2 regions of the Acidovorax sp. 1608163 genome follow, and region 2 is predicted to be linked to the other one. Evidence: riboswitches for the same ligand, from Rfam matches in the RefSeq annotation. Region 2 holds a riboswitch; the other holds the start of a gene.
The links. Region 2 has a riboswitch for thiamine pyrophosphate ahead of thiC (phosphomethylpyrimidine synthase ThiC). Riboswitches for the same ligand answer to the same signal wherever they lie in the genome.
Positions count from the first base shown of each region.

Region 1 (15,949 bases), 2.1 Mb from region 2:
CCGAGAGCCTCACGCATGCCCTCTTCACCGCGCAACAGCAAGGCACCCTGCTGGCCGTGTGCATGATCGACCTGGACCACTTCCAGCGCCTGAACCAGCAGCACGGCAGCGCCACCGGCGACCGCGCCCTGCGCGAAGTGGCCTTGCGCCTGCGCGCCTTTGCCGGCCCGCACGACGCCGTGGCCCGCATGGCCGGAGACGAATTTGTGCTGCTGCTGGGCCACCAGCCCCACCTGCAAGCCATCGAGGCGCGCACCGCCCAACTGCTGGAGCAACTGGGGCAACCCTATGCCATCGATGCGCTGCAACTGCACATCACCGCCAGCATGGGCGTGGCCGTGTACCCGCAGCTGCAGGCCTGCCCCACCACACTGCTGCGCCAGGCCGACCAGGCCATGTGCCAGGCCAAGCAGGCAGGCCGCAAGCAAGTGCGCTTTTTTGACGCACAAAGCGATGCCGCGCTGCAAACCCCCACACGCAGCAAACCCGCATCGCCCAAGCGCTGCGCACCGGAGAAATGCGCCTGCACTACCAGCCCCAGGTCAACCTGGCCAATGGCCAGATCGTGGCGGTGGAGGCCTTGCTGCGCTGGCAACACCCTGAGCGCGGCCTGCAAGGGCCAGAGCAGATTCTTCCGCTGATCGACGACGCCGACCTGGCGGCCGAACTGGGCGAATGGGTGCTGACCGATGCCCTGGCCCAGCTGCGGCTGTGGCACGCGCAAGGGCTGGACTGGACCGTGGGGGTGAACGTGGCCACGCAGCACCTGCTGCGCAGCAACTTTGCCGCGCGGCTGCAAGACCTGCTGGCCCTGTTTGCCCCACTGCCAGCCCACCTGCTGCAGCTGGAGGTGCAAGAGAGCGCAGGGCTGCACGAGCCGCAGGCCCTGCAAGCCCTGATGCAGCACTGCCACCAGACGCTGGGAGTGCGCTGGGCTGTTGACGACTTTGGCATTGGCAAAGCCACCCTGGCCTGGGTGGCCCAGGTGCCCGCAGACACGCTGAAGATTGACCGGTCGATTGCCGGCGCGGTGCTGCACAGCACCGAGGATGCCGCGGTGGTGAGCACCGCTGTGGCCATGGCCCAGGCCCTGGGCCACACCCTGGTGGCCGAAGGGGCAGAATCCCCCGCCCACTGCACCCGGCTGCGCGAGCTGGGCTGCCAGGTGGTGCAAGGCTACGCCATCGCCCACCCCATGCCCGGTGGCGAGGTGGCCGACTGGGCGCGCAGCTACCGGCGCAGCGTGGCCTCAACGCTGGTGCTGCCCTGAAAAGACCTTGAACGGTTTCTGAGCCCACCGCGCACCAGAACTTACATCAGCACTTTCACCAGCGCCCTCACAACGTCACAACGGCTGCACTGCCCCCAGATCAGGCCGTTCCAGCCATTGGGCCAGCTCATCGGCCAGTTGTTGCGCAGCCGCCGTGGCGGTCAACCAGGCTTTGGCGCGGGCCGCCGTATCGTGGCCGTAGTGCATAAAGTCCTGGCGGTCCGGCAGCTTGGCGTTGGGCAAGGTCTTCACCCACTCTGGGTGGGGCGACAGCACCACCATGGTGTCCAGGGCGGCGGTGCTGCGGTGGCGCCAGCGCAGGCCCTTGTCCAGCCAGCCCGGCACCACCTGGTGCTGAAAGTGCGGGTACAGCACCAGGCCCGCCCCTTGATCTGACGCCGCCACACCCTTCTTTGAATGGAATTGGCCGCTAGCGCTTTCTGAATAAGCGCTAGCAGCTATCTTTTCAATAGCATTCGAACCACTGCCTTGGTGCGTGTTGTAGGCCAGGTGCATGTGGTAATCGGTCAAGCCGCCATCCCAGTAAGCCCCGGGCGGGGCGCCCGCGATGTGGTGCACCGCCTGCAGCACAAACGGAATGGAGCAGCTGGCCTGCAAGGCATCCATGAAGTTGGCATGCGTCAGCCGCACCTGCCGGGTGCGAAAGTCTGCCGTGCCAAAAGGCAGCGCTGACATGGCGTCCCCGCCAGGCGCCCCACCTGGCGGGGACGAGAACACCACCCGTTCCAGCCAGGCGCCCAGGGCCTTGCGGTGCACAGCATTGCTCATGAAGGCACCCAGATAGCCCAGCGGCGTGGCCACCGGGTGCTCGCGCCGCAGCAGGTGGCGCCCGCGCGCGGCGATCAGGTGCAGGCGGTAGCGGGGGTGCTGCAGCACCTCGTCCACACGCCCGGCGTAAAAGGCTTGCAGGCTCTGGCCAAAGCGCTCGCTGACATGTGCTGCCGGTGGGCGCTTTTTGCCAGGGGGCACTTGGTAGTGCTGGTGCACATAGGCGTCCTCCAATTGCAGCAAGGCGGCCACGGGGTCGTTCAGGCAGGCCGTGGCCATGCGCCACGCGCCAATCGAGGCACCCACCAGATGCACCGGCTGCTGCGACTGGGCCAGCCAATGGCCAAAGATAAAACGGTCCAGCGGTCCCAGAATCAGCCCCTTGGGGCCACCCGCTGCGGCAGGCACCACGCCCACGTCGCGTGGCTGCAGGCCCTGCTGGGTCAGGTGCTCCAGGGCGCGCGGCCCGGCGTGGATGCTCAATGCTTTCATGGCGCTGATTGTCGCAGCGCACGCCGCGCTGACTGCGGGCCAGGAGCAACCGAAAAACCCAGTGAAGCGGGTCTGGCGAGATGCGTTTAGCCAGCCGCTCTAAACCATGTAGTCCGCAGCGTCCGGGCGCACCGTCCAGTCAATAGGGTCTTGCTGCAGCACCATGTCGATGTCCAGCCCCAGCACCAGCCCCACCTCGCCGGGGAAGGACACTGCCAGCTCGCGCTCGGAGTACTGCGCCTCGCGGGCACGCACGCGCCAGGCGGCCAGGTGGATCACACCTGCCAGCGGCTCGTAGGCCGTGTTTTCAAAGGGGGCGGACTGGTACTGCAGGGCATCGACCACGACCTGCGGCAGCAACCAGCGGCGGGCCAGAGCGGCCGATACCTGGCTGTAGCAAAACCCGAAGATCCGCTGCTCCACCTTGCCACGGCGCATGTCCAGCGGCGACACCAGGGTGTTGATGGACTGCGCGCGGTCGGGGCTGGCCAGATGGATCACCAGCTCGCCCAGCCCATGCAGCAAGCCCGCGGTGTAGGCCGCCGTGGGGTGCTGAAACACCACCCCCGCCAGCGACCGGGCCAGCTTGGCGGTGTGCAGGCTGTAGCGCCAAAACTGCTGCAAATTGATGCCCGGCACCGAACGGGCCGCCGTCCCCAAGGTCGACGCAGCCACCAGTGCACGCACCTGGGCGTTGCCCAGCAGCGCCAGGGCTTCAGAGATACCCGCCACTTGGCGGGGCATTTGCAGCGCGGGCGAATTGGCCAGCTCCAGCAAGCGCGCAGCCAGGGCCGGATCAGAGCCAAACAGCAGATTGATCCGGCGCAGGCTGGGTTGGGGGTGCGCCAACTCGTTCATCAGCAGCGCCACCGTGCGCGGCAGGCTCGGCAACGCCACGGGTTGGGCTAGCAGGGCATTGAGCTCCATGGGTTCGGGGGCGCCTCGGTGGTGGTTGCGGCGATTATGGCCCTGCCACCCGCATTCAATGGCCGAAACGCCCCTGTGCGCTTTTAACGCCCCTTAGCCTGTTGCAATTTGGCAAACGCCGACGCCATGGCCGACTGTTGCGCAGGCTCGGGCGCGCGGCGCTGCGGCTGCGCGTAGCCGCGCCCTGCCCCCTCAAAGCGGTTGCCCTGCGGTGCACCCCGGTCACCCTGCTGGCGCGGTGCGGCGTCCAGCTTCATCGACAGGCCTATGCGCTTGCGCTCCACATCCACTTCCATGACCTTGACCTTGACGATGTCACCGGTCTTGACCACTTCGCGGGCGTCGTTTACGAACTTGTGCGCCAGCTGGCTCACATGCACCAGGCCGTCCTGGTGCACGCCCAGGTCGATGAAGGCGCCAAACTGGGCCACATTGCTCACCGTGCCTTCGAGGATCATGCCCTCCTTGAGGTCCTTGATGTCTTCCACGCCGTCGTTGAAGCGCGCCACCTTGAAGTCGGGGCGCGGGTCGCGGCCGGGCTTTTCCAGCTCGGCCAGGATGTCCTTGACGGTGATGACACCAAACTTCTCGTTGGCGAACAGCTCGGGCTTGAGGGTCTTGAGCATGTCAGAGCGGCCCATGATCTCGGCCACCGGCTTGCCCGTCTTTTCCATGATCTGCTCGACCACCGGGTAGGTTTCGGGGTGCACGCCGGTCATGTCCAGCGGGTTTTCGCCACCGCGAATGCGCAAGAAACCCGCGCTCTGCTCAAAGGTCTTGGCGCCCAGGCCCGCCACGTCCATGAGCTGCTTGCGGCTCTTGAACGCGCCATTGGCCTCGCGCCAGCGCACCACGGCCTTGGCCACGCTGCCCGACAGCCCGGACACGCGGGAGAGCAGAGGCACGCTGGCCGTGTTCAGGTCCACGCCGACCGAGTTCACGCAGTCTTCCACCACCGTACCCAGGGTGCGTGCCAGCTCGCTCTGGTTCACATCGTGCTGGTACTGGCCCACGCCGATGCTCTTGGGGTCGATCTTCACCAGCTCGGCCAGCGGGTCTTGCAAGCGGCGGGCGATGGAGGCGGCACCCCGCAGGCTCACGTCCACATCGGGCATCTCTTGCGAGGCGTATTCGCTGGCGGAATAGACGGACGCACCGGCTTCGCTCACCACCACCTTCTCGATGGCGCGCTCGGCCTTGGCGGCCAGTTTGATGAGGTCGGCCGCCAGCTTGTCGGTCTCGCGGCTGGCCGTCCCGTTGCCGATGGCAATCAGGTTCACGCCGTGCTTCTCGGCCAGCTTGGCCAGGGTATGCAGCGAGCCGTCCCAATCGCGGCGCGGCTCGTGCGGGTACACCGTGGCGGTTTCCACCAACTTGCCGGTGGCGTCCACCACAGCCACCTTCACGCCGGTGCGGATGCCCGGGTCCAGCCCCATCACCACGCGCGGGCCCGCAGGCGCGGCCAGCAGCAGGTCGCGCAGGTTGTCGGCAAACACCTTGATGGCCACCTTCTCGGCGTCGTCGCGCAGGCGGGCGAACAGGTCGCGCTCGGTCGAAAGGCTCAGCTTCACGCGCCAAGTCCAGGCCACACATTTGCGAATCAGGTCATCCGCCTTGCGACCCGCATGGCTCCAGCCCAAGTGCAGGGCGATCTTGCCTTCGGCCATGCTGGGCTTGCCCGGCTCTGGTTCGACTGGCAACACCAGCTTGGCTTCCAGAATCTCCAGCCCACGGCCCCGGAACACGGCCAGCGCACGGTGCGATGGCACGCGGCCAATGGGCTCGTCGTATTCAAAGTAGTCGCGGAACTTGGAGACCTCGGGGTCGTTCTCGTTCTTGCCTTCGACCTTTTTGCTGCGCAGCAGGCCCTCGGCCCACAGCCATTCGCGCAGGCTTTGCACCAGCACGGCATCCTCGGCCCAGCGCTCGCTCAAGATATCGCGCACACCATCAAGCACGGCAGGCACGGTCGAAAAATCGGCGCCCGTCTTGCCGTCGTCCAGCACTTCAGGCGGCTTGGTGAAGGCAGCAGCCTCCACAGCGGGGTCGAGGGTGGGGTCGGCAAACAGCTTGTCGGCCAGGGGCTCAATGCCAAATTCGCGGGCCATCTGGCCCTTGGTGCGGCGCTTTTGCTTGAAGGGCAGGTAGATGTCCTCCAGCTCTTGCTTAGTGGGCGCTGCGGCAATGGCTGCGCGCAACGCGTCGGTCAGCTTGCCTTGTTCGTCAATGCTCTTGAGCACCGCAGCGCGGCGGTCGTCCAGCTCGCGCAGGTAAGACAGGCGGGCTTCCAGCTCGCGCAGCTGGATATCGTCCAGCCCACCGGTGACTTCCTTGCGGTAGCGCGCGATGAAGGGCACCGTGGCCCCGCCGTCCAGCAGCTCGACGGCGGCGCGTACCTGCTGCTCCCCTACTTTGATTTCTGCGGCCAGTTGCCGAATGATCTGCTGCATGTGTGGGCAAACTCTCTGAGACTCAAATGGGACTTACGCCATCGGCTTGCCATGCCAGCCTCGCCCGGGGGCGAACGCTTGCATGAGAACCGGTTTGCGTAAGCCACGTCAAACAAACGAAACGCGAAGCGCGCGAGTTTGCCACAGCGCACTGCGGGCTAACATCGCTATCCGACCCCGGTTGTTACAACTACCCTAGCCCTCCAGCGGATGCAAGAAGACCTGTTTGGCACACCCGCCGTGCCCACGCCCCCCAACCGCCAGGCCACCGATGGGCAGCCTGGCAAAGCCGCCCCCCTCTCCGCACCACCGGCGACACCACGGAGCAAGGGGCTGGGCGTGCGCCCGGTCACCGTGGACGAAGCCTTGCACACACTGGCAGATGCCCTGCCCCAGCGGCTGCGCTTGGGCACCTCGTCATGGACCTACCCCGCCTGGGCCGGGCTCGTGTGGGATGCGGAGCACGCCGAAACGCAGCTGTCCAAACAAGGCCTGGCCGCCTATGCCGCTCACCCGCTGCTGCGCGCCGTGAGCCTGGACCGCAACTTTTACCGCCCCCTCACCATCAGCCAGTACCAGCGCTATGCCGAGCAGGTACCGGCAGACTTTCGCTTTGTCGTGAAGGCGCCCAGCCTGGTCACCGACGCACTGGTGCGCACCGAAGATGGCCGGGGGCGCGAGCCCAACCCGGCGTTTCTGGACCCCGCCCTGGCCTGCACCGAGTTTGTAGAACCTGCCTTGGCGGGGCTGGGCGACAAGCTAGGCGCGCTGGTGTTCCAGCTCAGCCCCCTGCCCATGGCATGGCTGGACCGCATGCCCCTGCTGCTGGGCAAGCTGCGGGATTTGCTGCACGCGCTGCCGTCGCTCAAGCCCCAGGCAAGCGACGGCGTCATTGCCGTGGAGGTGCGAGACCCAGAGTGGCTGACCCCTGAATTTGCCGCTGTGCTGCGCGGTGCGGGCGCCACCTATTGCCTGGGCCTGCACCCCAAGCTGCCGCCGCTGGCGCAGCAGTTGCCCTTGCTGCGCGCCCTGTGGCCCACGCCCCTGGTGTGCCGCTGGAACCTGAACGCATTGCACGGCCCCTACGGCTATGAAGACGCCGAGCGGCGATACGCACCTTACGACCGGTTGCACGACCTGGACCCGGACACCCACGCGGCGCTGGCCAAGGTGATTGCAGGCATCACGGCGGCGGGGCAAAACGCCTACGTCACCATCAGCAACCATGCCGAGGGGTGCGCGCCCTTGACCGTGCAGCGGCTGGCCGAGCAGGTGCGGGCGTTGCAAAAACCCGCCGCCGAGACCGTCCCACCAATCTCTGATTGAGAGACTTTTTGGGCTCTAGCGCTTGATTCCTAAGCGCTAGCAGCTATTGATTCAATAGCAAAAGAATCGATCCCTCAGCGCCCCAGTTGCCGATACTGCCCAGGCTCCTGCCCCAGCTTGAACTGGGCCACGGCCTCGACCATCTGCTCGGCCTGGGTGCGCAGGCTGCTGGCGGCGGCGGCCATTTCTTCGACCAGCGCCGCGTTTTGCTGGGTGGCCTGATCGAGCTGCGTCACCGCCTGGCCCACCTGCCCCACCCCGGCGCTTTGCTCGCCCGTGGCCGCGCTGATTTCAGAGACGATGTCCGCCACCCGCTGGATGGAGCTGACCACCTCGCCCATGGTGGTGCCCGCCTTGTCGGCCAGCACCGAGCCTTCTTGCACCATGGCGCTACTGGCGCCGATCAGCTCCTTGATGGCCTTGGCCTCGGCCGCTGTGCGCTGCGCCAGGTTGCGCACCTCGCTGGCCACCACGGCAAAGCCCCGGCCTTGCTCGCCTGCACGGGCGGCTTCCACGGCGGCGTTCAGCGCCAGGATATTGGTCTGGAAGGCAATGCCGTCAATCACGCCAATGATGTCGGCAATCTTCTGGCTGCTGCCATTGATGTTGTGCATGGTGCTGACCACCTGCGCCACCACCTGCCCGCCCTGTGTGGCCACCTGGCTGGCGCTGGCCGCCAGGCGGCTGGCTTGCGAGGCGTTGTCTGCGTTGTGGCGGATGGTGGAGCCCAGCTCTTCCATGCTGGCGGCGGTTTCTTCCAGCGAGCTGGCCTGCGTCTCGGTGCGTGCCGACAGGTCGTGGTTGCCCTGCGCGATCTCGCTGCTGGCGGACGACACGCTTTCGGCGCTGCGGCGCACCGTGCCCAGGCTTTGCACCAGGCGCTGGCGAAAGCCTTCCATGGCCTGGCCCAGCGCGCCAATCTCGTCGTTCGATCGGATGTCCACGGCGTGCGTCAAATCGCCTTGCGACAAGTGCACCAGCGCTGTGCTGAGCTGCTGCACCGGCTGACCCACCAGCCGGCGCGTGGCATAGACCAGCACCACCGTCAGGATGGCCAGTGCCGCCAAAACGCCCACCCACAGCCAGATCAGCACCGCACGGGCATCTTCCATCATCTCGGACAAGGGGGCTTCGGCCACGATGACCCAGTTCCAGGGCTTGTAGCGCTCTGCGGCCACAAACTGGCGCTGCTGCTTGCCCGCACCCAGGCGGGGCGACCACAGCGTCTCGAAATCGCTGGTCTGGTCTTTCTCGGTCAAACGGGCCAGCCAGGCTTTGCCATCTTCGGTCTTTTCATCCACCACCGGGGCATCGGCCAAGCCCGATGTGCGGCCACGCGCGGGGCCCGAGGACACGTTCACCGCGTACACCGCGCCGCTTTCAAACAGCTTTTGCGAGCCCATGACCTGCGCCAGCTTGCCCAGGATGACCCCCATGTCCGTGCCGATGAACAGAATGCCAATCGTGCGGTTGCCCTCACGGATGGGCTCGTACACCGTCATGTATTCCTTGCCAAACAGGCTGGCGCGGCCAATGTAGGTTTTGCCCTCTTGCATGAGGGGGTAAGCGGGGTGGTTGCGATCCAACAGGGTTTTGTAGGCGCGCTCGCCATCCTGCTTTTTGAGGGACGTGGTCACGCGCATGAAGTCGTCCCCCGTGCGGGCAAAAATGGTGGCAATGGCGCCCGCGCTGTCTTTGGTAAAGCGGTCCACTCCCTCAAAGTTGCCGTTCAGCGGCGCACCTTGAAAGCTCAGAACCGCCTCCTTCTTGCCATCCGCGCCGGGCTGCTCCTCCACGCTGAAGTCGCCCGTGAAGCGGGACTTGAACAACACGAAGTCGCGCTTGGCCTGGTCCTGGGCCGTTTCATCAAAGCTCTGCACCAGCGTGCGCATCTGGGTCGCGTACTGGCGCGCATCGTTGCGCGACACGCCGCCAAAGTCCTGCCAGATGAACAGACTCACCAAGGTCATGGTGCTGAACAAGACCAGCAATAAGCTCACCAGAGCAGCCAATGAGAGCTTGAAAGCGACGGAACGCTGGGCGGAAGTGGGCATGGAAGTCCTTGAAGAATTTCTTGCTTTTATCAAATTTATTATTTAATTCATCATTTAGCAAGAATTGCTTACATCTTAGTTACAACAATAGCGTTGATCCATATCAATTTTTTGTAAAAGGAGATTTTTTACAACAGGCGCCATTGGTGTTAACCCTTGAACCAAGAAAGAAAAGCGGCCGCCCCCCGGCGGGGCAACGCCCCACAGCGCGCAAGTCACGGTGCTATGCTTTTCGAGCCCCATCCAGCCTGGCAAGTCCCTGCCCTCTGAAGCCTTGAACCACCCCCACATCCCTGAAAGCCCCCTGCCCATGCGCGATGGCGTGAGCCCCAGCTGCGTGGTGCTGCCCCAGCAAGGCCGCGGCAGCCTGCTCGAGCGGCTGGCCGCCCACTTGCCCGGGGTGGGCCACGATGAATGGCGTGCGCGCATGCTTGCCGGAGATGTGGTGGACGCCCAGGGCCAGCCTGCGCGCCCTGAGCAAGCGGTGAAAGGCAGCGTGCGCCTGTTCTATTACCGCCACCTGCCGGGCGAGCCCGAGCTGCCCTTTGAACACCAAGTGCTGTACCAGGACGAGCACCTGCTGGTGGCCGACAAGCCGCATTTCATGCCCGTCACACCCACGGGGCGCTATGTGCAGCAGTCGCTGCTGGTGCGCCTGAAGCGGCAACTGGGCCTGGCCGACCTATCGCCCCTGCACCGCATTGACCGTGACACGGCGGGGCTGGTGCTGTTCTCGGTGCAGCAGCGCACGCGGGGCGCGTACCAGGCCTTGTTCAGAGAGCGCAGCATGGCCAAGGCTTACGACGCTGTAGCTCCCTGGGACGCCCACCTCACGTTTCCGCGTGAACACCGCAGCCGCATGGAGGAATCTCCTCAATTTTTCCGCATGCAGGAAGTGCCCGGCGAGCCCAACAGCCACACGCACATGGCCGTGCAAGCCGTGCAAGGCCCCTGGGCGCTGTACCGGCTGGAGCCCATCAGCGGCAAACGCCACCAGTTGCGCGTGCACATGGCCGCGCTGGGCCTGCCGCTGCGCAACGACCCGTTCTACCCCGAGGTGAACGACCCGCCCGAAGGCGACTACTCGCGCCCCTTGCAGTTGCTAGCCCGGTCGCTGCGTTTTGCCGACCCCTTGACCGGGCAGGAGCGCCGCTTTGAAACCCGGCTGCGCCTGCAGTGGCCGGTGGCCGACGCCGCCACCACGCCAGTGGCGGCATAGACCTACAATCCAACCCGCATTGGATGCCACCCGGCCGCCAATGCCTGCTAGGGGTGTCTGCAACGCAAGCTGCAGGCTGAGAGAGTCCCTTTGAACCTGACTGCGCCCAGTCCACAGACTTGGGCCCGAGATCATCCTCGCGCAGGGAAGCCGTTACGCCGCAGCCATGCCCCGCACCGGGCAGCGCCAGGGCGGGCGTTGCCCCCTGCGCTGTAGTTACCCGACCGAACAGACCGCTGCGGAGCTTTTGCATGACGTCATCCCACCACCCTGCCCCCACTTCATCGGCAGTCAACGAGGCCCTGGTACCCGTGCCTGCCGAGCGCCGCGTCTTCCAGTGGCACGACCATGCCTCACTGTGGTTCAGCCTGGGCGTGGGCCTGCTGGTAATGCAGGTCGGCGCCTACCTGATGCCTGCGCTGGGCACCCAGGAGGCCTTGTGGGCGATTGTGGCGGGCTCTTTGCTGGGCGCGGGCCTGCTGGGCTGGGTGGCCAAGCTGGGCTGCGACAGTGGCCTGGCCAGCGCGGGGCTGATGCACGCGGTGTATGGCCGGGGCTTTGCCAGCCTGCCCATCGTGCTGAACATCGTGCAACTGGTGGGCTGGGGCACCTTTGAGCTGGTGGTGATGCGCGACGCCACCGTGGCCATTGGGCAGCAGGCGGGTGGCCTGGCTGGCACCATGGCTGGCACCATGGCTGGAACCCTGTGGCCTGTGCTGGCCACGCTGCTGTGGGGCGGTGTGGTGATGCTGCTCATCAGCGGATCGATGGTGCAACTGGTGCGCAAGGTGATTGCCCGGGTGGCGTTGCCCCTGGTGGTGCTGTCGCTGCTGTGGCTGAGCTGGCAGTTTGTGTCGCTGGCGCAAGCCCAGGGCTTTAGCGCGCTGTGGAATCGCCAGGGCGAAGGCGGCATGGGCGTGCTACCCGCGCTGGATTTGGTCATCGCCATGCCCATTTCGTGGCTGCCGCTGGTGGCCGACTACGCCCGCCATGGCAAGAGCGGCAGCGCGGCCCTGCGTGGCACGTGGCTGGGCTACGCGCTGGCCAACATGTGGTGCTACAGCCTGGGCGTGCTGGTGGCGTTGACGCTCCCGTCCACCGACCTGGTGCAAGCGCTGCTACTGGCACAGGGCGGGCTCATTGCGCTGTCGCTGATCCTGATCGACGAGGTGGACAACGCCTATGGCGATGCGTACTCGGGTGCCGTGTCGGCCCACAGCCTGTTGCCACGCTGGAGCGTGCGCCGCTGGGGCCTGGCCGTGGCAGCTATGTGCACGGGCCTGGCCCTGGTGCTGCCCATGCACAGCCTGGAGCCGTTCTTGCTGCTGCTCAGCTCGGTGTTCGTACCGCTGTTCGGCGTCATCCTGGGGCGCTTGGCGTTTGGCACCCATGCCCCCACGCTGCTGGCGCAGGCCCGGGTGGTGAACGCCTTGCCCGTGGCCCTGTGGTTGGCAGGCATTGCGGTGTACCACCTGGCGCCCAAGGTGTTGCCAGGTGCAGGCTCGGCCTTGCCCGCCCTGGCATTCAGCTTTGCACTGGCCTGGGCCACCCGGCCCAAGGTGCGCTGATCGCTATCAAATTATGAGCTGCCAGCGCTTGATTAATAAGCGCTAGCGGCCAAAATCACTAAGAACCCTCAAACACCCGCTGCGCCACCGGCGCGTAGCCATGGTTCAGCGGGCCGTGGCCGCGCCCCGTGGTCACGTCGGCGCCTGCAGCAATCGCACCCAGGATGTAGGCCCGGGCCTGTTCCACCGCTTGCTGCAGTGGCAGCCCCAGCGCCAGGTGGGCCGCAATGGCCGACGACAGCGTACACCCGGTGCCATGCCCGTTGTGCGTGGCAATGCGCTGCGACTGCAGTTTGTGCACCCGCGGTGCACCGGGCATCGACAGCACATCCACCACCCAATCGCCCGGCAAGTGCCCGCCTTTGAGCAGCACCGCCTGCGCGCCCAATGCACGCAGGTCTTGCGCTGCGGCTTCCAGCGCATCGGCGTCTTGCAAGCTGCGGCCCAGCAGCCAGCCCGCTTCGTCCAAATTGGGGGTCACAACCTCGGCCAGCGGGAACAGCTCTTGCACCAGCACGCCCACGGTTTCCTGTGCAATCAGACGGTCGCCACTGGTGGCCACCATCACAGGGTCCAGCACCACATGGGGCAACTGGTAGGTGCGAATGGCATCGGCCACCACACGCACCACGTCGGGCGAATGCAGCATGCCGATCTTCACCGCGTCCACGCCAATGTCCTGCACCACGGCATCGATCTGGGCCTTGAGCATGTCGGGCGGCACGCCATGGATGCCCGTGACGCCGCAGGTGTTTTGTGCCGTGATGGCAGTGATGGCCGTCATGCCGTAGCAGCCCAGGGCGCTGAAGGTTTTGAGATCGGCCTGGATGCCTGCGCCGCCGCCGCTGTCTGAGCCGGCAATGGACAACACGCGCGCATAACGGGACAACACGCGTGCGTGTGGACGGCCCGCGTGGAGCCCTGAAGAAGAGGAAGTCATGGCAAAAATTATGGCCTATGCGCCAGGTCAAGCTGCGGCAAAAGAGGATGTGCTGTAATTGTTTTTTCCGGACGAAACAGGGGTGTCCCGCTGCCATGCGCGGTGTGTGACTGAGAAATACCCTGGGGCCCGCAGCCACGCTGCACCGCGCCCCGCTACCCGATCCAGGTCATGCTGGCGTGGGGAGTTTCCACCAACGGCGCTGCGCCCTCCGTTTTGTCCACTGTTGCCTTTCTACAGACGGACGCCAGACGGACCCCTATGTCACTTTCCCCCTCATCCTTTGCAATTCTGGGCGCAGGCCTCATGGGCCGCTTGCTCGCCGTGGAGCTGGCACGCCAGGGCCATCGGGTGGACATCTACGACGCAGGCAGCCCACTGGCAGAGCAATCGGCCGCCAACGTCGCCGCCGCCATGCTGGCCCCGCTGGCCGAGTCCGCCATCACCGAGCCCGGCGTGGTGCGCATGGGCCACTACGCGCTGCCGCGCTGGCAGCAGTTGATTGCCTCGCTGCCCGAGCCCGTATTCTTTCAACAAGCAGGCACGCTGATCGTCTGGCACCGGCAAGACGCCGCCGAAGCCCAGCGCCTGACGCGCGTGCTAGAGACCAACCAGCGCACCACCCCCGAGTTGCCCGCCATGCAAAAGCTCGACAGTGCGGCTCTGGCGCAATCTGAGCCCACCCTGGCCGATCGCTTTGCCCAAGGCCTGTACCTGCCGGGCGAAGGGCAGCTCGACAACCGGCAACTGCTGGCCGCCCTGCTCACCGAAATGACACGCCTGGGCGTGACCATGCACTGGAACGCACCCCGCGCGCCAGAGGCCTTTGCCCCCGGCACCCCAGGCCAGCCCGACTGGCTGCTGGACTGCCGAGGCCTGGGCGCCCGCCAGGACTGGAAGGCCCTGCGCGGCGTGCGCGGCGAGGTGGTGCGCCTGTATGCGCCCGATGTCACTCTGCAGCGCCCCACCCGCCTGGTGCACCCACGCTACCCGATTTACCTGGCGCCCAAGCAAGACCACATCTTTGTGATCGGCGCGACTGAGATCGAATCGGACGATCTCTCCCCCGCCAGCGTGCGCTCCACCCTGGAGCTGCTGAGTGCCGCCTACGCCGTGCATCCGGGCTTTGCCGAGGCCCGCGTGCTGGAGCTGTGCACCCAGTGCCGCCCCACCCTGCCCGACAACCTGCCCGCCATCCGCCAGCCCCAGCCCCGCGTGCTGGAGGTCAACGGCATGTACCGCCACGGGTTCATGATCTCGCCCGCCATGCTGGATGTGACCATGGAGATCCTGAACACAGGACAATCAGCGCTTTCAAAACGTTTTGATCTGCGGCTTGAACTGCTGGGGACGTCTGCCCCGGCCGATCAGGCTGCCAGCGCATTGGCATGAAGATTTGCATCAACAACCACCCGCATGAACTGCCCGACGGCGCCACCGTGGCCGACGCGGTGGCCGCCATCGCGGCCCGCCCGCCATTTGCGGTCGCAGTCAACACCACCTTCGTCCCCAACACACGCTACGCCGCCCACCCACTGCAACCGGGCGACCGCGTGGAAATCATCTCCCCAGTGACGGGCGGCTGACGCCCCACCAAGCCATGACAGCTCTCACCTCCCAAGACCCTCTGGTTCTGTACGGCCACACCTTCACCAGCCGCCTGCTGCTGGGCACATCGCGCTACCCCTCGCCTGCGGTGCTGGAGGCAGCCGTCGAGCGCGCCCAGCCCGCCATGGTCACGGCCTCGCTGCGCCGCCAAGGCAGCAACCCGGCCGAGAGTGGCGCCAGCTTCTGGGAGCTGCTGCGCAAGCTGGGCGTGCCCGTGCTGCCCAACACCGCAGGCTGCCACAGCGCCCAAGAAGCCATCACCACCGCACAGATGGCCCGCGAGGTGTTCAACACCCCCTGGATCAAGCTGGAGCTGATCGGCGACGACTACACCCTGCAGCCCGACACGCTGAACCTGGTGAGCACGGCAGAGCACCTGATCAAGGAAGGCTTTCAGGTGCTGCCCTACTGCACCGAAGACCTGGTGCTGTGCCAGCGCCTGGTCGATGTCGGCTGCCAGGCCGTCATGCCCTGGGCCGCGCCCATTGGCACCGGCCGGGGGCCGGTGAACCCCTACGCTCTGCAAACGCTGCGCGAGCGGCTGAGCGTGCCGCTGCTGGTGGACGCGGGCCTGGGCCTGCCCTCGCACGCTTGCCAGGTCATGGAATGGGGCTACGACGGCGTGCTGCTGAACACAGCCGTGGCCCTGGCGCAAGACCCTGTGGCCATGGCCGGTGCTTTTGCCGATGCCGTGCAGGCAGGCCGCACAGCCCACCGCGCAGGCGCGATGACCGCGCAAGACTCTGCCCAGCCCAGCACCCCTGTGCTGGGCACGCCCTTCTGGCACCACGCAACCCATGCTTGAGCCCCACACCATGGGCATGGCACAGGCCATCGCCAGCCACCACGCCGCCACCTTTGCGGGCTTCGAGCCATTGCAGCCCCCTGCCCCCACCAGCACCGCACCGGCCTACCTGGCAGCGCTGCAGGCCTGCAGCCAACTGGGCTTCATCGCCCACGACGCCGAATGCCTGGCCCGCGCCTGGCAGGCCCAAACTGAGCGCACAGGCCAGTTTGACGCCACCAGCTGGCCCTGCGAGCCGCTGGACTTTGGCTTGCAGCCCCTGCCGCGCGCCCAGGCCTTTGCCGCCTGCCCGCAAGCGCTGGGTTTGTACGCCGTGCTGCCCGATGCAGAGTGGGTGGGCCGCATGGCCCGCGCAGGCGTACCCACCGTGCAACTGCGCTTCAAATCTGAAGATGCCCACGCCATTGCCCGCGAGGTGCGCAACGCCGTCGCTGCCGTGGCGGGCACCCAGGCGCTGCTGTTCATCAACGACCATTGGCAAGAAGCCATTGCCGCAGGCGC
Region 1 is NZ_CP033069.1:2,000,755-2,016,703, reverse strand. It holds gene EAG14_RS09070 (GGDEF domain-containing protein) at 1-641, shown strand, start outside; gene EAG14_RS23260 (EAL domain-containing protein) at 524-1,270, shown strand; gene EAG14_RS09060 (patatin-like phospholipase family protein) at 1,346-2,551, opposite strand; gene EAG14_RS09055 (HDOD domain-containing protein) at 2,651-3,478, opposite strand; gene EAG14_RS09050 (Tex family protein) at 3,562-5,928, opposite strand; gene EAG14_RS09045 (DUF72 domain-containing protein) at 6,139-7,254, shown strand; gene EAG14_RS09040 (Cache 3/Cache 2 fusion domain-containing protein) at 7,329-9,308, opposite strand; gene EAG14_RS09035 (pseudouridine synthase) at 9,583-10,527, shown strand; gene EAG14_RS09030 (cytosine permease) at 10,779-12,095, shown strand; gene thiD (bifunctional hydroxymethylpyrimidine kinase/phosphomethylpyrimidine kinase) at 12,154-13,035, opposite strand; TPP riboswitch at 13,104-13,238, shown strand; gene EAG14_RS09020 (FAD-dependent oxidoreductase) at 13,297-14,427, shown strand; gene thiS (sulfur carrier protein ThiS) at 14,424-14,621, shown strand; gene EAG14_RS09010 (thiazole synthase) at 14,636-15,448, shown strand; gene EAG14_RS09005 (thiamine phosphate synthase) at 15,441-15,949, shown strand, end outside.
Region 1: another riboswitch for thiamine pyrophosphate. It lies ahead of EAG14_RS09020 (FAD-dependent oxidoreductase); the one in region 2 lies ahead of thiC (phosphomethylpyrimidine synthase ThiC).

Region 2 (15,949 bases):
GGCGCGAGGACTGGGCACTTTGCTGGATGGTGCCGGTGAGCAGTTCCATCGAGGAAGCCGCTTCTTCCAGATTGGCCGCCGTCTGTTCCGTGCGGTGGCTCAGGTCATGGTTGCCCGTGGCGATTTCAGAGCTGGCGGTCGAGATATTACCCGCGGCCTCTTGCACCTGGTGCACCAGGCCACGCAACGCGTCCTGCATGCGCGCCATCGCGCCCACCAGTTGCCCCACTTCGTCGGTGGAGGTGACTTGCACATCCCGCGACAAATCGCCCCCCGCAATGCGCTCGGCCAACTCGCTGGCCTGCGAGATGGACTGCGTAATGGAGCGAACACTGAAGAACGTGAGCGGAATCAACACCGCCAGGGCCAGCAGCAAGGCCCCACCAATCAGGCCCGACATGGTGGAGGTCAGAGAGTCCACGCCTTGGCGGGCCTCGTCCATCTGCTTGCGCGCATCCATGGCCAAGTCCAACAACAGCTTGTCGCTGGCCTCCATGTGCTTTTTGTACTTGTCGGCGTAGGCTCCGCCCACCGCACCGTCAATCTGCGCCCGCTCAATCTGCTCGAACACGGGGGAAATGCCGGTTTCGTATTCCTTGACCTCTGCCAACGCCTTGTCGATGGACGCCGCAAAGTTGGCATCGGAGGTCTGCACCTTGCGCACATCGCTCAGCCCCTTGTTGAGCGACTGCAGCGACTTCTTCCACAGGTCGCGCTGGGTGGACACCTCAATCGTGTTGTTGAAGTTGATGATGATGTCCTTCTCCGCACGCCGCAAATCCCCCAGCGTGGTGCGCAGCTCGCTCATGTCGGTCAGGGTCTGCACCCGCTGGGTGAACAGCACCTCCAGCGTTGTGCGCGTGCGCTCCAGCGCCAAGTACCCCATGGCCCCGATCACTACCAGCAAGACCAAGGAAAACACCGTGCCAAAGTACAGACGGGTGCGAATAGACAGTCGATTCAGGGCGTTCACGGCGCTTCCTTACATTTTTTAACAACCTGCCCAAAGAATAGCAACTTTGATGCCATTGCGCTGTGATGTGCACCAAAGAAGACACCCACTCTGGGGCAGGCAAATACTGGGCGCGACTGTATGCGCCCACACACCTGCCCCTTTACAGGGTATGCACCCGGTTTCCCGCCATGAACAGGGAAACACAGGGGCCATTAGGGCGGCTTATTCAGCCTTCAATGGCACGTACAACTGCCCGCCATTGCGCTGGAACTCCACCGCCTTCACCTGCATGCCCTGGACCAGTGCGTTTTGCTCGTCCACGCCCTTCTGCGCGGCAAAGTCGCGCACCTCCTGCGTGATCTTCATGGAGCAGAACTTGGGCCCGCACATCGAGCAGAAATGCGCCACCTTGGCCGAGTCCTTGGGCAGGGTTTCGTCGTGGTATTCCTTGGCCGTTTCGGGGTCCAGGCCCAGGTTGAACTGGTCCTGCCAGCGGAAGTCGAAGCGCGCCTGGCTGAGCGCATCGTCGCGCGAGCGAGCGCCGGGGTGGCCCTTGGCCACATCGGCAGCGTGGGCAGCGATCTTGTACGCAATGATCCCCTGCTTCACGTCGTCGCGGTCGGGCAGTCCCAGGTGCTCCTTGGGCGTCACGTAGCACAGCATGGCCGTCCCCATCCAGCCGATCATGGCCGCGCCAATGGCCGAAGCAATGTGGTCGTAGCCGGGGGCGATGTCGATGGTCAGCGGGCCCAGGGTGTAGAACGGCGCTTCGTGGCAGGTCTTGAGCTGCTCGGTCATGTTGGCCTGGATCATGTGCATGGGCACGTGGCCGGGGCCTTCGATCATGGTCTGCACGTCGTGCTTCCAGGCCACCTGGGTCAGCTCGCCCAGTGTGTGCAGCTCGGCAAACTGGGCTTCATCGTTGGCATCGGACGCGCAGCCAGGCCGCAGGCCATCGCCCAGGCTGAACGACACGTCGTACGCCTTCATGATGTCGCAGATATCTTCGAAGTGCTCGTACAGGAAGCTCTCGCGGTGGTGCGCCATGCACCACTTGGCCATGATGGAGCCGCCGCGCGAGACGATGCCCGTGCGCCGCTGCGCCGTGAGGTGGATGTAGGCCAGGCGCACACCGGCATGGATGGTGAAGTAATCCACGCCCTGCTCGGCCTGCTCGATCAGCGTGTCGCGGAAGATCTCCCAGGTCAGGTCTTCGGCCACGCCACCCACTTTTTCGAGCGCCTGGTAGATCGGCACGGTGCCAATCGGCACGGGCGAGTTGCGCACGATCCAGTCGCGCGTGGTGTGGATGTTCTTGCCAGTGGACAGGTCCATCACGTTGTCGGCGCCCCAGCGGATCGCCCACACGAGCTTTTCCACTTCTTCTTCAATGCTGGACGTGACGGCCGAGTTGCCGATGTTGGCGTTGATCTTGACCAGGAAGTTGCGGCCAATTGCCATCGGCTCCACCTCAGGGTGGTTGATGTTGGCGGGGATGATGGCGCGGCCCCGGGCCACTTCGTCGCGCACGAACTCGGGCGTGATGATGCGCGGAATGCTGGCGCCCATCGGGTTGCCCATCAGGCGCTTCTCGCGGCCTGCGTCCTGCATGTACTGCTCCATCCACTCGCGCTTGCCGTTTTCGCGAATGGCCACGTATTCCATCTCGGGCGTGATGATGCCCTTCTTGGCGTAGTGCATCTGCGTGACGTTGGCACCGGCCTTAGCGCGCAGCGGCTTGCGTTGCAGGGCTGCGGCCTCGGCACGCAGCTGGGCCAGGCGCGTGGCATCTTCGCTCTTTTGGCCATCGTCCAGCGCCACGGGCGCGCGGCCTTCGTAGTGCTCCACATCGCCACGGCCGGTGATCCAGCCGCCGCGCACGCTGGCCAGGCCTTGGCGCACGTCGATCACGGCGTTCGGGTCGGTGTAGGGGCCCGAGGTGTCGTACACGCTGACCTGCTCACCGTTGGTCAGCGCAATGTCGCGCACAGGCACGCGCAGGTCGGTGTGCAGGTGGCCGGGGATATAGGCCTTGCGCGATGCAGGAAAGGGTTCGCGGGTGCGGGCGAGCAGCTCGGCAAACTTTTCGGGGGCGGCGAGCTGGGCGTGGGGATCGGGGGCGTTCATGGGCAGGTCTCCTGGTTCCGGTGGCGGTGGGTCTGCTCCGGAATGGACCTGTGCACCCCTCGGGTGGCTGCGCATGGCAGCCCCTGAGGCAAGGCGTGCCCGCAGGGAGTGCGGGCACGGGGACAAGGAGGTCGGCTCTTCTTCCGCCGGTATGAACCGGATCAAGTTCGTCGGGTTCGCAAGCTGGCCTGAATTTCTTCAGGCCTCTCGCATCTCAGCGCATCAGCACACCCCGGAGCAGGCGCGAGTATAGGCCACAGAGGCAAAAGGAAGGCGCCCAGCCGAGATTGCGCAGCGCAGGATCACCAAGCCCGTGCAGGCTGAGCGAAGCCGGCTGGGGCTGCGCGCTCGTCGTCAAAAGTGACAACATCCCAGGCATCGCGCTGGGCCAGCAGCTCACGCAGCAACTGGTTGTTCATGGCGTGGCCTGAGCGGAAGGCGCTGTAGGCGGCCAGCAAGGGCTTGCCAATCAGGTACAGGTCGCCCATGGCGTCCAGGATCTTGTGCTTCACGAACTCGTCGTCATAGCGCAGGCCGTCGCTGTTGAGCACCTTGTAGTCATCCATGACGATGGCGTTGTCCAGACCACCGCCCAGCGCCAGACCGTTGGATCGCATCATCTCCACATCGCGGGTGAAGCCGAAGGTGCGTGCGCGGGCGATGTCGCGGCTGTAGTTGCCTTGCCCCAAGTCAAACTCCACACGTTGGCCCGTGGAGTCCACCGCAGGGTGGTCAAAGTCAATTTCAAAGCTCAGCTTGTAGCCATGGTAGGGCGTGAGCTTCGCCCATTTGGCGCTGGGGCCGGTGCCTTCGCGCACTTCGATCGGGCGGTTCACGCGGATGAAGCGCTTAGGCGCACGCTGCAGCTCCACCCCCGCGCTTTGCAGCAAGAACACGAACGAGGCGGAAGACCCGTCCAAGATCGGCACCTCTTCGGCCGTGATGTCCACATACAGGTTGTCGATGCCCAGGCCCGCACAGGCCGACATCAGGTGCTCCACGGTGTGCACCTTGGCCCCACCGGCAGAGATGGTGGAGGCCAGGCGCGTGTCGGTCACCGACTCCGCATGGATGGGAATGTCCACCGGCTGGGGCAGGTCCACGCGACGAAAGACGATGCCCGTGTCGGGCTGCGCCGGGCGCAAGGTCAACTCCACGCGCTGGCCACTGTGCAATCCCACGCCAACGGCGCGGGTCAAGGTCTTGAGGGTGCGTTGCTGGAGCATCCGCACATTTTAGTTGCGTGCCCCGCAACATGCTGGCATGCGCCCACGCAGACTCGTTTTCCCTGACAAAGGGCGCCCCATGCCAGCCCCACAATCCATGAGGTTACTTGTTGTTGCAAGTCAAGGCAAACGCAGATAGGCGTGCACGTACTCACTGCGCGAGTCATGGCATTGCTAGAGTTTGAGAGAAAACTGGAGACACACGATGAACAAGCTTGGATTCAAAATGAAGGTGCTGCTGATGCTGGGCACGGCGTTGGCAGCGTTGCTGTTCATGGCCGTCACAGCGCTGCTACAAGAGCGCTCGCTGATCATCGAATCGCGGCGCGAACAATTGGCCACGGCCGTGCAGTCAGCGCACAGCATCGTGGCCGCCTACCAGGCCAAGGCTGCCAGCGGCGCCATGGGCCAGGAAGAAGCCCAAAAAGCCGCCAAAGAGGCCCTGCGCCTTGCCCGCTACGGCGGCGCCGAGGGCAAGACCGAATACTTCTATATCTGGACCACCGACGGCGTGGGGGTAATGCACCCCATCAAGCCCGAGTGGGACGGCCAGAACATGCTGGGCAAGGTCAAGGACGGAGCGGGAGTGGACATCATTGCCCAACTCGTTGAAGGCATGCGCAACAGCCGCGACGGCAAGGCCTTCGTCTCCATGATGTTTGCCCGGCCGGGCCAGCAGACGCCTGTGCCCAAGCTGCAGTACATCGTCAAAGTGGATGGCTGGAACTGGATGGTGGGCTCGGGCCTGTACACCGACGACATCGACCAGCAGGTGCGCAAAACGCTGCTGTCGGAACTGGCCGTCGTGCTGCTGGTGATGGCCCTGGTGGGCGGTGTGGGCTTCACAGTGGCGCGCTCCGTGCTGCGGCAAATTGGGGGTGAGCCCAGCCAGGCCATCGGCATCATGTCGCAAGTGGCGCAAGGCAACCTGGACACTGAAATCCCCAGAGCCCACCCAGGCTCCATCCTCGACGAGCTGGCACACATGGTGAATGCGCTGCGCCGCCTGGTGACGGAGGTGCGCTCGGCCACCGACAGCATCGCGACGGCGTCCACCGAAATCGCCCAGGGCAACAACGACCTGGCCCGGCGCACCGAAGACACCGCCAGCAACCTGCAGACCACGGCCAGCAGCATGGAAGAGCTGACCAGCACCGTGAAGCAGACCTCGGACTCAGCCCAGACCGCCAACCAGATGGCCACATCGGCCGCCGAAGTGGCCGCACGGGGCGGTCAGGTGGTGGCGCAGGTCGTGGCCACCATGCAAGACATCAATGCCAGCAGCAGCAAGATTGCCGACATCATTGGCGTGATCGACGGCATCGCCTTCCAGACCAACATCCTGGCGCTGAACGCGGCCGTAGAAGCCGCCCGCGCCGGTGAGCAAGGCCGGGGCTTTGCCGTGGTGGCGGGCGAGGTGCGCAGCCTGGCCCAGCGCAGCGCCGAGGCCGCCAAAGAGATCAAATCACTGATCAGCGCGTCGGTTGAGAAGGTCGAATCGGGCACCAGCCTGGTGGGCAACGCCGGGGCGACCATGACCGAAATCGTGGCCAGCGTGCAGCGCGTGACCGACATCATTGGCGAGATCCGCGCGGCCACCTCAGAGCAAAGCCAGGGCATTGAGCAGGTGAACACGGCCGTGAACCAGCTCGACCAGATGACGCAGCAAAACTCTGCCCTGGTGGAGGAATCGTCTGCCGCCGCCGACAGCCTGCGCGAACAGGCTGTGAAGCTCACCGAGGTGGTGGCCCTCTTCCGCGTGAACGGCAGCACGGCCAGCACGCCGCACGCACCCGTACCTGCTCCGGCCAGGGCCCCTGCACCACGCCCGACACCACGCCCCGCGACGGCCTTGCCCAAGGCCAAGACCCCTGCCGCCAGCCCACGGGCACCCGCCCCCAAGCCCGCAGCCGCCCTGCCCGCCAAGTCCAGCCCCAAGCCGCCCGCAGGCGACTCGGGCGATTGGGAGAGCTTCTGACGCGCCACGCGCTTTGCTCAACCTGGGCACCCGCTGCTTCCAGCGGCGGATGCCCAGGCCCCAACAAAAAAGCCCCGGTCTTGCGAACGGGGCTTTTTTGTTGGGGCCTAAAGCCCTTAGGGCGCTATGTTTTTAATAGCCGCCAGCGCTTATTCAATGGCAGGCTTCAATACAAACACCTTGAAAGTCCTTTAAAAATAAGCGCTAGCAGCTCATATTTTCATAGCACCTACATCTTACCGAGGAGCCCGAGCGTGCGTCACCGCCCGCTCGGGCTACCCATCAGTCAGCCTGCTTGCGCAGGAAGGCTGGGATTTCCAGGTCGTCCATGCCGCCGGACGACAACGCATCCACGCGGGCTGCGGCCTGCGTGCGGTTGGTGCGCCACACGCTGGGCACCGACATGCTGCCGTAGTCGGCTTGCGAGCCTCCAGCGTGGCCACCCGCCAGGCCCACGGCGCTGCCCATGGCGCCAGCCACACCTGCCACCGGCATTTGGTAGGCGATGTTGTCGGTGCCCGTGCGCAGGCCACCTTGCACCACCGAGATGGGCTGGCGGCGTGCGTTGGGGCGCGACAGACCGGTGGCCACCACCGTGACGCGGATCTCATCGCCCAGGCTGTCGTCGTAGGCGGCGCCGTAGATGACATGCGCGTCGGGCGAAGCGTAGGCGTTGATGGTGCTCATCGCCAGGCGCGACTCGGACAGCTTGAGGCTGCCCTTGGCGGCCGTGACCAGCACCAGCACGCCCTTGGCGCCCGACAGGTCGATGCCTTCGAGCAGTGGGCAGGCCACTGCTTGTTCTGCAGCGATGCGTGCGCGGTCCGGGCCGCTGGCCGTGGCCGTGCCCATCATGGCCTTGCCGGGCTCACCCATCACGGTGCGCACGTCTTCAAAGTCGACGTTCACATGACCGTATTCGTTGATGATTTCAGCGATACCGCCCACGGCGTTCTTGAGCACGTCGTTGGCGTGGGCAAAGGCCTCGTCCTGGGTGATGTCATCGCCCAGCACTTCCAGCAGCTTTTCGTTGAGCACCACGATCAACGAGTCGACGTTGGCTTCCAGCTCGGCCAGGCCGTTGTCGGCGTTTTGCATGCGACGGCCACCTTCCCAGTCGAAAGGCTTGGTCACCACGCCCACAGTCAGGATGCCCATTTCCTTGGCCACACGGGCAATCACAGGCGCAGCGCCCGTGCCCGTGCCGCCACCCATGCCTGCGGTGATGAAGAGCATGTGCGCGCCGTCGATGGCCGAGCGGATGTCTTCCACTGCGGCTTCAGCGGCATCACGGCCCTTGTCGGGCTTGCTGCCTGCACCCAGGCCGCTGCCACCGAGCTGAATCACGCGGTGGGCCGAGCTGCGCGTCAGTGCCTGCGCATCGGTGTTGGCGCAAACAAACTCCACGCCCTGCACGCTACGGGCAATCATGTGCTCAACGGCATTGCTGCCGCCACCACCCACGCCGATCACCTTGATCTGGGTGCCCTGGTTGAATTCTTCGGCTTCGATCATTTCGATGGTCATCTGGGAGCTCCTGTTTCTTTACGGGTATTGGTTTGCCAATGGATGAATACGGTGGGGTCAAGGTCGTCGTGCAAGCGCGGCGGTCCGGTGCTTCGCCATCGCTCGCGATCGCGCAGGTGGGGGCTTTCCCGGGCTTGGCAGGTGGGGTGGTGCATCATCAGAAGTTCCCCACAATGAAGTCCTTGAAGCGGCCAAAAGCGGTCTTCACAGAACCGCTCTTTTGCGCCACCTTGAAGCCGCGCAGCCGGGCCAGTCGGGCCTCCTCCAACAAACCCATCACGGTGGCGGCACGGGGCTGGGCCACCATGTCGGCCAGCGCACTCGAATACTTGGGCACGCCACGGCGCACGGGCTTGAGGAAGATATCTTCGCCCAGCTCGATCATGCCGGGCATCACAGAACTGCCGCCGGTGAGAACAATGCCCGAAGAAAGCACTTCTTCGTAGCCCGACTCGCGCACCACTTGCTGCACCAGCGAAAAGATCTCTTCCACGCGCGGCTCGATCACGCCCGCCAGCGCCTGCTTGCTGAGCATGCGTGGGCTGCGATCGCCCAGGCCCGGCACTTCCACCTGGGCCTCGGGGTCGGCCAGCAGTTGCTTGGCGTAGCCGCTTTCCACCTTGATGTCTTCGGCGTCCTTGGTGGGCGTGCGCAGCGCCATGGCGATGTCGCTGGTGATGAGGTCGCCCGCAATCGGAATCACCGCCGTGTGGCGAATGGCGCCGCCGGTGAAGATCGCCACGTCGGTCGTGCCCGCGCCAATGTCCACCACCACCACGCCCAGCTCGCGCTCGTCATCGGTCAGCACGGCCTGGCTGCTGGCCAGCGGGTTCAGCATGAGCTGCTCCACCTCCAGGCCGCAGCGGCGCACGCACTTGATGATGTTCTCGGCCGCACTCTGCGCGCCGGTCACGATGTGGATCTTGGCTTCCAGGCGGATGCCGCTCATGCCGATGGGCTCCTTCACATCCTGCCCGTCGATCACAAACTCTTGCGGCTCCACCAGCAGCAGGCGCTGGTCGCTGCTGATGTTGATGGCCTTGGCCGTCTCGACCACGCGCGCCACATCAGCCGAGGTGACTTCCTTGTCCTTCACAGCCACCATGCCGCTGGAGTTCAGGCCGCGAATGTGGCTGCCGGTGATGCCGGTGTACACGCGCTGGATCTTGCAGTCGGCCATCAGCTCGGCCTCTTTCAGTGCCTGCTGAATGCTTTGCACCGTGGCGTCGATGTTGACCACCACGCCGCGCTTGAGGCCATTGCTGGGCGCCACGCCCAGGCCAGCCAACTTGAGCTCTCCGTTGGGCAGAACTTCGGCGACCACGGCCATGACCTTGGCTGTGCCAATGTCGAGGCCCACCACCACATCTTTGTATTCTCTTGCCATATCAGTTTCTGCCCTTCATGGTTCTTATGTGCTGCGCATACCCCACGCGGTCACCGGCGCACCGCCGGTGCGCCCTCGGCTCCCGCCGTGGTGGTCACCCCCCGCAGCTTCAACGCATAGCCGCCCGCGTGGCGCAGGTCGGCTGACTCCAGCGACTCCACGCGCCGCTGGTACTGCGCCGCCACCTGTGCCAGCGTGCGGGCAAAGCGGCGCGTGCGCTGCTGCAGCTCTTGCTCACTGCCGCCCCCGAGCTGCACCACGGCGTTGTTTGCCAGCTTGGCGCGCCAGCCGCCGCGCCCGTTCAATTCCAGCTCTTCCAGCTCCAGCCCCAGGGTCTTGAACACGGGGGCTACTGCGCCGTACATGGCCAACACCTCTTGCGAGCTGCCCTCAGGCCCTTGCAGGCGCGGCAGGTCTTCCTGCTCCACATCGCCCACGTTCGCCTCAAACACTTCGCCCTGCTTGTTCACCAGGCCCGAGCCCGTCTCGGGGCCCCAATACGCCACGGCGTCATGCTCTTCCAGCTCCACATGCAGCAAGCCGGGGTATTCACGGCGCACTGACGCCTTGCGCACCCAGGGCACTTCCTCAAACGCCTGGCGCGCTGCGCGCAAGTCCACGGTGAAGAAATTGCCCACCAGTTGCGGCCCCACATTGGCCCGCAAGGTCACGGCGTTGTTGTGCGACAGATCGCCGTGCACCACGATGCGCGCAATCGCAAAGCCGGGGTAACGCATCACCCACCAGGCCCCTGCGGCCAGCACGAGCAGGGCGCAGCCCACAAACAGGACCGAGGCGGTCATGTTCATGAGCTTGACGTCCAGCGGGGCTGGCATGGAGGGGTTCATGGTTGAGCGGCTCCTTCATGCCCGGCGGCAGAGTCCAGCGATGCGGTGGCCAAAATGCCTACGCACAGGTCTTCGTAACTCAGCCCCGCAGCGCGGGCCGACATGGGTACCAGCGAGTGGCCGGTCATGCCGGGCGAGGTGTTGATTTCGAGCAGGAAGGGCTGGCGGTCGCTGGCGCGAATCATGATGTCGGCACGCGCCCAGCCCCGACAACCCAGGGCACGGAAGGCTTTCTCCACCAAGCGCTGGATGGCGACTTCTTCGTGCGCGGGCAGGCCGCTCGGGCAGTGGTATTGCGTGGTATCGGTGAAGTACTTGTTCTGGTAGTCGTAGTTGCCCTCGGGCGCCACGATGCGAATCACCGGCAGTGCATGGGCTGCAGCCCCCTCGCCCAGCACGGGGCAAGTGGTTTCATCGCCTTCGATGAACTGCTCGCACAGTACTTCGGGGTCGTATTGCGAAGCCAGCGCATACGCCTTGGCGCATTGTTCGGTAGAGGTGACCTTGGTCAGCCCGATGGTCGAGCCCTCGCGCGAAGGCTTGACGATCATGGGAGCGCCCAGGGCCTGCAGCGCCTGCTCGGTTTCCGCTGCGCTGGACACCAGACGCCAGTCGGGGGTGGACAGGCCTTCAAAGCGCCAGATGCGCTTGGTCATGATCTTGTCGATGGCAATGCTGGAGGCCATGACCCCCGGCCCGGTGTACGGAATGCCCAGCAATTCGAGCGCGCCCTGCACCGTGCCGTCTTCGCCATGGCGGCCATGCAGCGCGATGAAGCAACGGGCATAGCCGCCGCGCTTGAGTTCACTCAGGTCGGTTTCCGAGGGGTCGAACGCGTGGGCATCCACCCCGCGCGAGCGCAGGGCCTGCAGCACACCGGTGCCCGACATGAGCGAGACCTCGCGCTCTGCCGAGGAGCCGCCCATCAACACGGCCACCTTGCCCAGTGCCTTCACATCAACATTGGTATTCAACTGCGTCATTGCGCTTTCCCTGCAAGCGGTGCTAGCTCACTATTTTGTAGCAAATCGACCACCTTTCCGGGCACAGACCCTATGGAACCAGCGCCCATGCACATGACTACATCGCCAGCACGTGCGTTGTCGGCAATGGCCTGTGGCAGATCTGCCACGTTGTCCACAAAAATGGGCTCCACCCGGCCTGCCACGCGCAGCGCGCGGGCCAGCGAGCGGCCGTCCGCAGCCACCACCGGCGCCTCACCGGCGGCATACACCTCGGTCAGCAGCACGGAGTCGGCGCTGCCGATGACCTTCACAAAATCCTCGAAGCAATCGCGGGTGCGGCTGTAGCGGTGCGGCTGGAAGGCCAGCACCAAGCGCCGCCCAGGGAAGGCACCGCGCGCGGCCGCCAGCGTGGCGGCCATCTCCACCGGGTGGTGACCATAGTCGTCGATGACGGTGAACTGGCCGCCGTCCTTGGCGGGCAGGTTGCCGTAGCTTTGAAAGCGCCGCCCCACGCCCTTGAAGCCCGCCAGCGCGCGCTGCACGGCTTCGTCGGGGATGTTCAGTTCCACCGCAATGGCGATGGCAGAAAGCGCATTGAGCACGTTGTGCTCGCCCGCCAGGTTGAGCACGATGTCCAGATCGGGCAGCGTGACGCCATTGCGCCGCTGCACCGTGAAGTGCATTTGCCCGGCCTCGGCCCGCACGTTGACGGCGCGCACCTGGGCGTCTTCCGAGAAGCCGTAGCTGGTGATCGGGCAGGTCACGCTTTGCAGGATGTCGCGCACGGCCGGACTGTCCACGCACAGCACGGCGGTGCCATAGAACGGCATGCGGTGCAGAAAGTCGACAAACGCGCCCTTAAGTCGGCCAAAGTCGTGGCCGTAGGTCTCCATGTGGTCGGCGTCGATATTGGTCACCACGGCCATCACGGGCAGCAGGTTCAAGAACGATGCATCAGACTCATCGGCCTCGACCACGATGTAGTCGCCGCTGCCCAGCTTGGCATTGGCGCCCGCGCTGTTGAGCTTGCCGCCAATGACGAAGGTGGGGTCCAGGCCCGCCTCGGCCAGCACGCTGGTCACAAGGCTGGTGGTGGTGGTCTTGCCGTGGGTGCCAGCAATCGCAATGCCCTGCTTCAGGCGCATCAGCTCGGCCAGCATCAAGGCGCGGGGCACCACAGGGATTTTTTTCTCGCGGGCGGCCAGCACTTCAGGGTTGTCGGCCGTGACGGCGGTGGAGGTGACCACCGCATCCGCGCCCTCGATGTGCGCAGCAGCGTGGCCCAGGCAGGTCTGGATACCCAGGCCCTGCAAGCGGCGCAGCGTGGCACTGTCGGCCAGGTCGGAGCCGGAGATGCGGTAGCCCAGGTTGAACAGCACCTCGGCGATGCCGCTCATGCCGGCGCCACCCAGGCCTACAAAGTGAATGTGACGGATGGCGTGTTTCATGCGGCCAACTCCTCGCACGCGGCTACCACTTCACGGGTGGCATTGATTTTTTGCATGTTTTTGGCCTTCTCGGCAATCTCTACAAGCGCTAGGCGCTCTGAATTTAATAGCATTTTGGCCAAACCCTCGGGGGTCAAATCGCCTTGTGGCACCAGCCAGCCAGCCCCAGCGCTCACCAGAAACTGGGCGTTGGTGGTCTGGTGGTCGTCCACGGCAGAAGGGAATGGCACGAACACCGCCGCAGCCCCCACGGCGGCGATTTCGGTCACGGTGCTGGCACCGGCGCGGCAAACGATGATGTCGGCGTTGGCAAACGCACTGGCCGTGTCATCGATAAAGGGCGTGCATTCGGCCTGCACGCCTGCGGCCTCGTAGTTGGCGCGCAAGGCGTCGATCTGCGTGGCGCCGCTTTGGTGGGTGACCACGGGGCGCTGCTCTGAGGGAATCAACGCCAGGGCCTGGGGCACAATCTCGTTGAGCGCCCGCGCGCCCAGGCTACCGCCCACCACCAGCAGGCGCAGCGGGCCGGTGCGGCCCGCAAAACGCTCAGCCGGCGCTGCCTGGCGGGTGAAAGCCGCCCGCAGCGGGTTGCCCACCCACTGGGCCTTTTTGAAAACATGGGGGAACGCGGTGAACACCCGGTCGGCCACGCCTGCCAGCACCTTGTTGGCCATGCCTGCCACCGAGTTCTGCTCGTGCAGCACCAGCGGCTTGCCACACAGCACGCCCATCATCCCGCCGGGGAAGGTGATGTAGCCGCCAAGGCCCACCACCACATCGGGCTTCACGCGGCGCACCACCTGCAGTGCTTGCCAGAAGGCCCGCAGCAGGCGCAGTGGCAGCAAAGCCAGCGTGACGAGGCCCTTGCCCCGCACGCCCGAGAAATCGATCAACTCCAGCGTAAACCCATGCTGCGGCACGATGCGCGACTCCATGCTGCCCGGTGCGCCCAGCCAGTGCACCCGCCAGCCGCGTGCGCGCAGCTCTTCGGCCACCGCCAAGCCAGGGAAGATATGGCCGCCAGTGCCGCCCGCCATGATGAGTGCGGTTTTTTGCGTCATACGCGGCCTCCCCTCATCAGGTGCTTGTTCTCATAGTCCACCCGCAGCACGATCGCCAACGCCACCAGGTTGAGCAAGATGGCCGAGCCGCCAAAGCTCATCAGCGGCAGCGTGAGCCCCTTGGTGGGCAAGGCGCCCAGGTTCACGCCCATGTTGATGAAGGCCTGAAAACCGATCCAGATGGCCACGCCCTGGGCCACCAGGCCCGAGAAGACGCGGTCCAGCGCGATGGCCTGGCGGCCGATGTGCATGATGCGGCGCGTCATCCACAGGAACAGGATGATGAGCGTGACCACGCCCAAGAGGCCGAACTCCTCGCCAATCACAGCCAGCAAAAAGTCGGTGTGCGCCTCGGGCAGCCAGTGCAGCTTCTCCACGCTGCCCCCCAGCCCCACGCCAAAAATCTCGCCACGCCCAATGGCGATCAGCGAGTGCGACAACTGGTAGCCCTTGCCCAGCGCATGCTGCTCGCTGAACGGGTCCAGGTAGGCAAACACGCGCTCGCGGCGCCAGGGCGAGCTGGCGATCATCAAAGCGAAGGCCCCCACCAGCACGCCCGCAATCAGGAAGAACATGCGCGCGTTGACGCCGCCCAAGAACAAAATGCCCATGGCGATCACGGCCACCACCATGAAGGCGCCCATGTCCGGCTCGGCCAGCAGCAGCACCCCCACGATGGCCACGGCGGCGCCCATGGGCAGCACGGCGCGGAAGAAGCGCTCTTTGACTTCCATCTTGCGCACCATGTAGTCGGCGGCATAGATCAGCACGGCAAGCTTCGCAACCTCGGACGGTTGAAAGCCAATGGGGCCAATGGACAGCCAGCGGCGCGCCCCGTTGACGACCTTGCCCACCCCGGGGATGAGCACCGCAATCAACAACAAAAGCGAGCCCACAAACAACCAGGGCGCCACACGCTCCCACAGCTTCATGGGCACCTGGAAGGCCAGCAGCGCCGCCACAAAGCCAAACACCAGGTACATCATGTGCCGGGTGAGAAAGTGGGTGGGCGCGTAGTTGGCAAAGCGCGGGTTGTCGGGCAACGCGATAGATGCCGAATACACCATCACCAGCCCCCAGGCCAGCAACGCCACCACCACGCCGCACAAGGCTTGGTCAAAGCCCAGCACGCTGGCCGGGGTGGTGGTGGACTGGCGGTACTCGGTGCCGCCCACGCGCACGGGCAACACGTCTGCCGCCTTGTCAGACAGGCTGCCAAACCAGCCCTTCATGCGCAGCAACCAGCCTGCGCTGCGCTCTGGGGTGCTGCCTGCTGCGGACATCACACGCCCTCCACAGATTGCCCGGCGTCCTGTGCCAGGGCGCGCACGGCGTCGCAGAACACATGGGCACGGTGTTCGTAGTCTTTGAACATGTCAAAGCTGGCGCACGCTGGCGACATCAGCACCGCATCGCCCGCATGGGCACGCTGCGTGGCCGCGTCCACCGCCTGCGGCAGGTCTGCCGCGTCGATCAGTGCCACACCGGCATCGGCCAGCGCTGCGCGAATCAGCGGCGCATCGCGCCCGATCAGCACCACGGCGCGTGCATACCGGGCCACGGGGGTGGTCAGCGGAGAAAAGTCCTGCCCCTTGCCCACCCCACCGAGGATGAGCACGATGCGGCGGTCCGCGCCCAGGCCAGTCAACGCAGCCACCGTGGCGCCCACATTCGTGCCCTTGCTGTCGTCGAAATACTCCACACCATTGACCAACGCCACGGGTTCGACGCGATGGGGTTCGCCCCGGTACTCGCGCAGGCCATAGAGCATGGGCGCCAGGGAGCAACCCGCCGCAGACGCCAGTGCCAGAGCGGCCAGCGCGTTGGTGGCGTTGTGGCGGCCGCGAATGCGCAGGGCATCGGCAGGCATCAGGCGCTGGATGTGCAGCTCTTCCTCGGCTTCGCTGCGACTGCGTTTGCGGGTTTCATCGGCCTCCAGGGCGCGCACCAGCCAGGGCATGCCGCTGACAATTTCAATGCCGAAATCGCCGGGACGGCGAGGCATGTCGGCACCGAAGGTGAGGTGCTCGCGCTGCTGCGGCTTTTGCAGCTTGACACGCACGGGCGGCGGCAGCATCTGCATCACCTCGGCGTCTTCGCGGTTGAGCACCATCAGGCCGGTTTGTCCAAAAATGCGTGCCTTTGCCGCGGCGTAGGCGTGGATGTCGCCGTGCCAGTCCAGGTGGTCTTGGGTGATGTTCAGCACCGTAGCGGCCGTGGGCTCGAACCCGGCCACATCGTCGAGCTGGAAGCTGGACAGCTCCAACACCCACACCTCGGGCAGGGTGCCCGCATCGATGTGCCCGGCCAGCGTGTCCAGCAGCGTGGGGCCGATGTTGCCCGCCACAGCCACGGTCTTGCCCGCCCGCTCCACCAGTTGCCCGGTGAGCGACGTCACCGTGGTCTTGCCGTTGGTGCCGGTGATGG
Region 2 is NZ_CP033069.1:4,069,974-4,085,922, forward strand. It holds gene EAG14_RS18085 (methyl-accepting chemotaxis protein) at 1-973, opposite strand, end outside; gene thiC (phosphomethylpyrimidine synthase ThiC) at 1,178-3,082, opposite strand; TPP riboswitch at 3,204-3,327, opposite strand; gene lpxC (UDP-3-O-acyl-N-acetylglucosamine deacetylase) at 3,385-4,308, opposite strand; gene EAG14_RS18100 (methyl-accepting chemotaxis protein) at 4,514-6,286, shown strand; gene ftsZ (cell division protein FtsZ) at 6,569-7,813, opposite strand; gene ftsA (cell division protein FtsA) at 7,971-9,200, opposite strand; gene EAG14_RS18115 (cell division protein FtsQ/DivIB) at 9,251-10,048, opposite strand; gene EAG14_RS18120 (D-alanine--D-alanine ligase) at 10,045-11,031, opposite strand; gene murC (UDP-N-acetylmuramate--L-alanine ligase) at 11,028-12,461, opposite strand; gene murG (undecaprenyldiphospho-muramoylpentapeptide beta-N-acetylglucosaminyltransferase) at 12,458-13,522, opposite strand; gene ftsW (putative lipid II flippase FtsW) at 13,519-14,805, opposite strand; gene murD (UDP-N-acetylmuramoyl-L-alanine--D-glutamate ligase) at 14,805-15,949, opposite strand, start outside.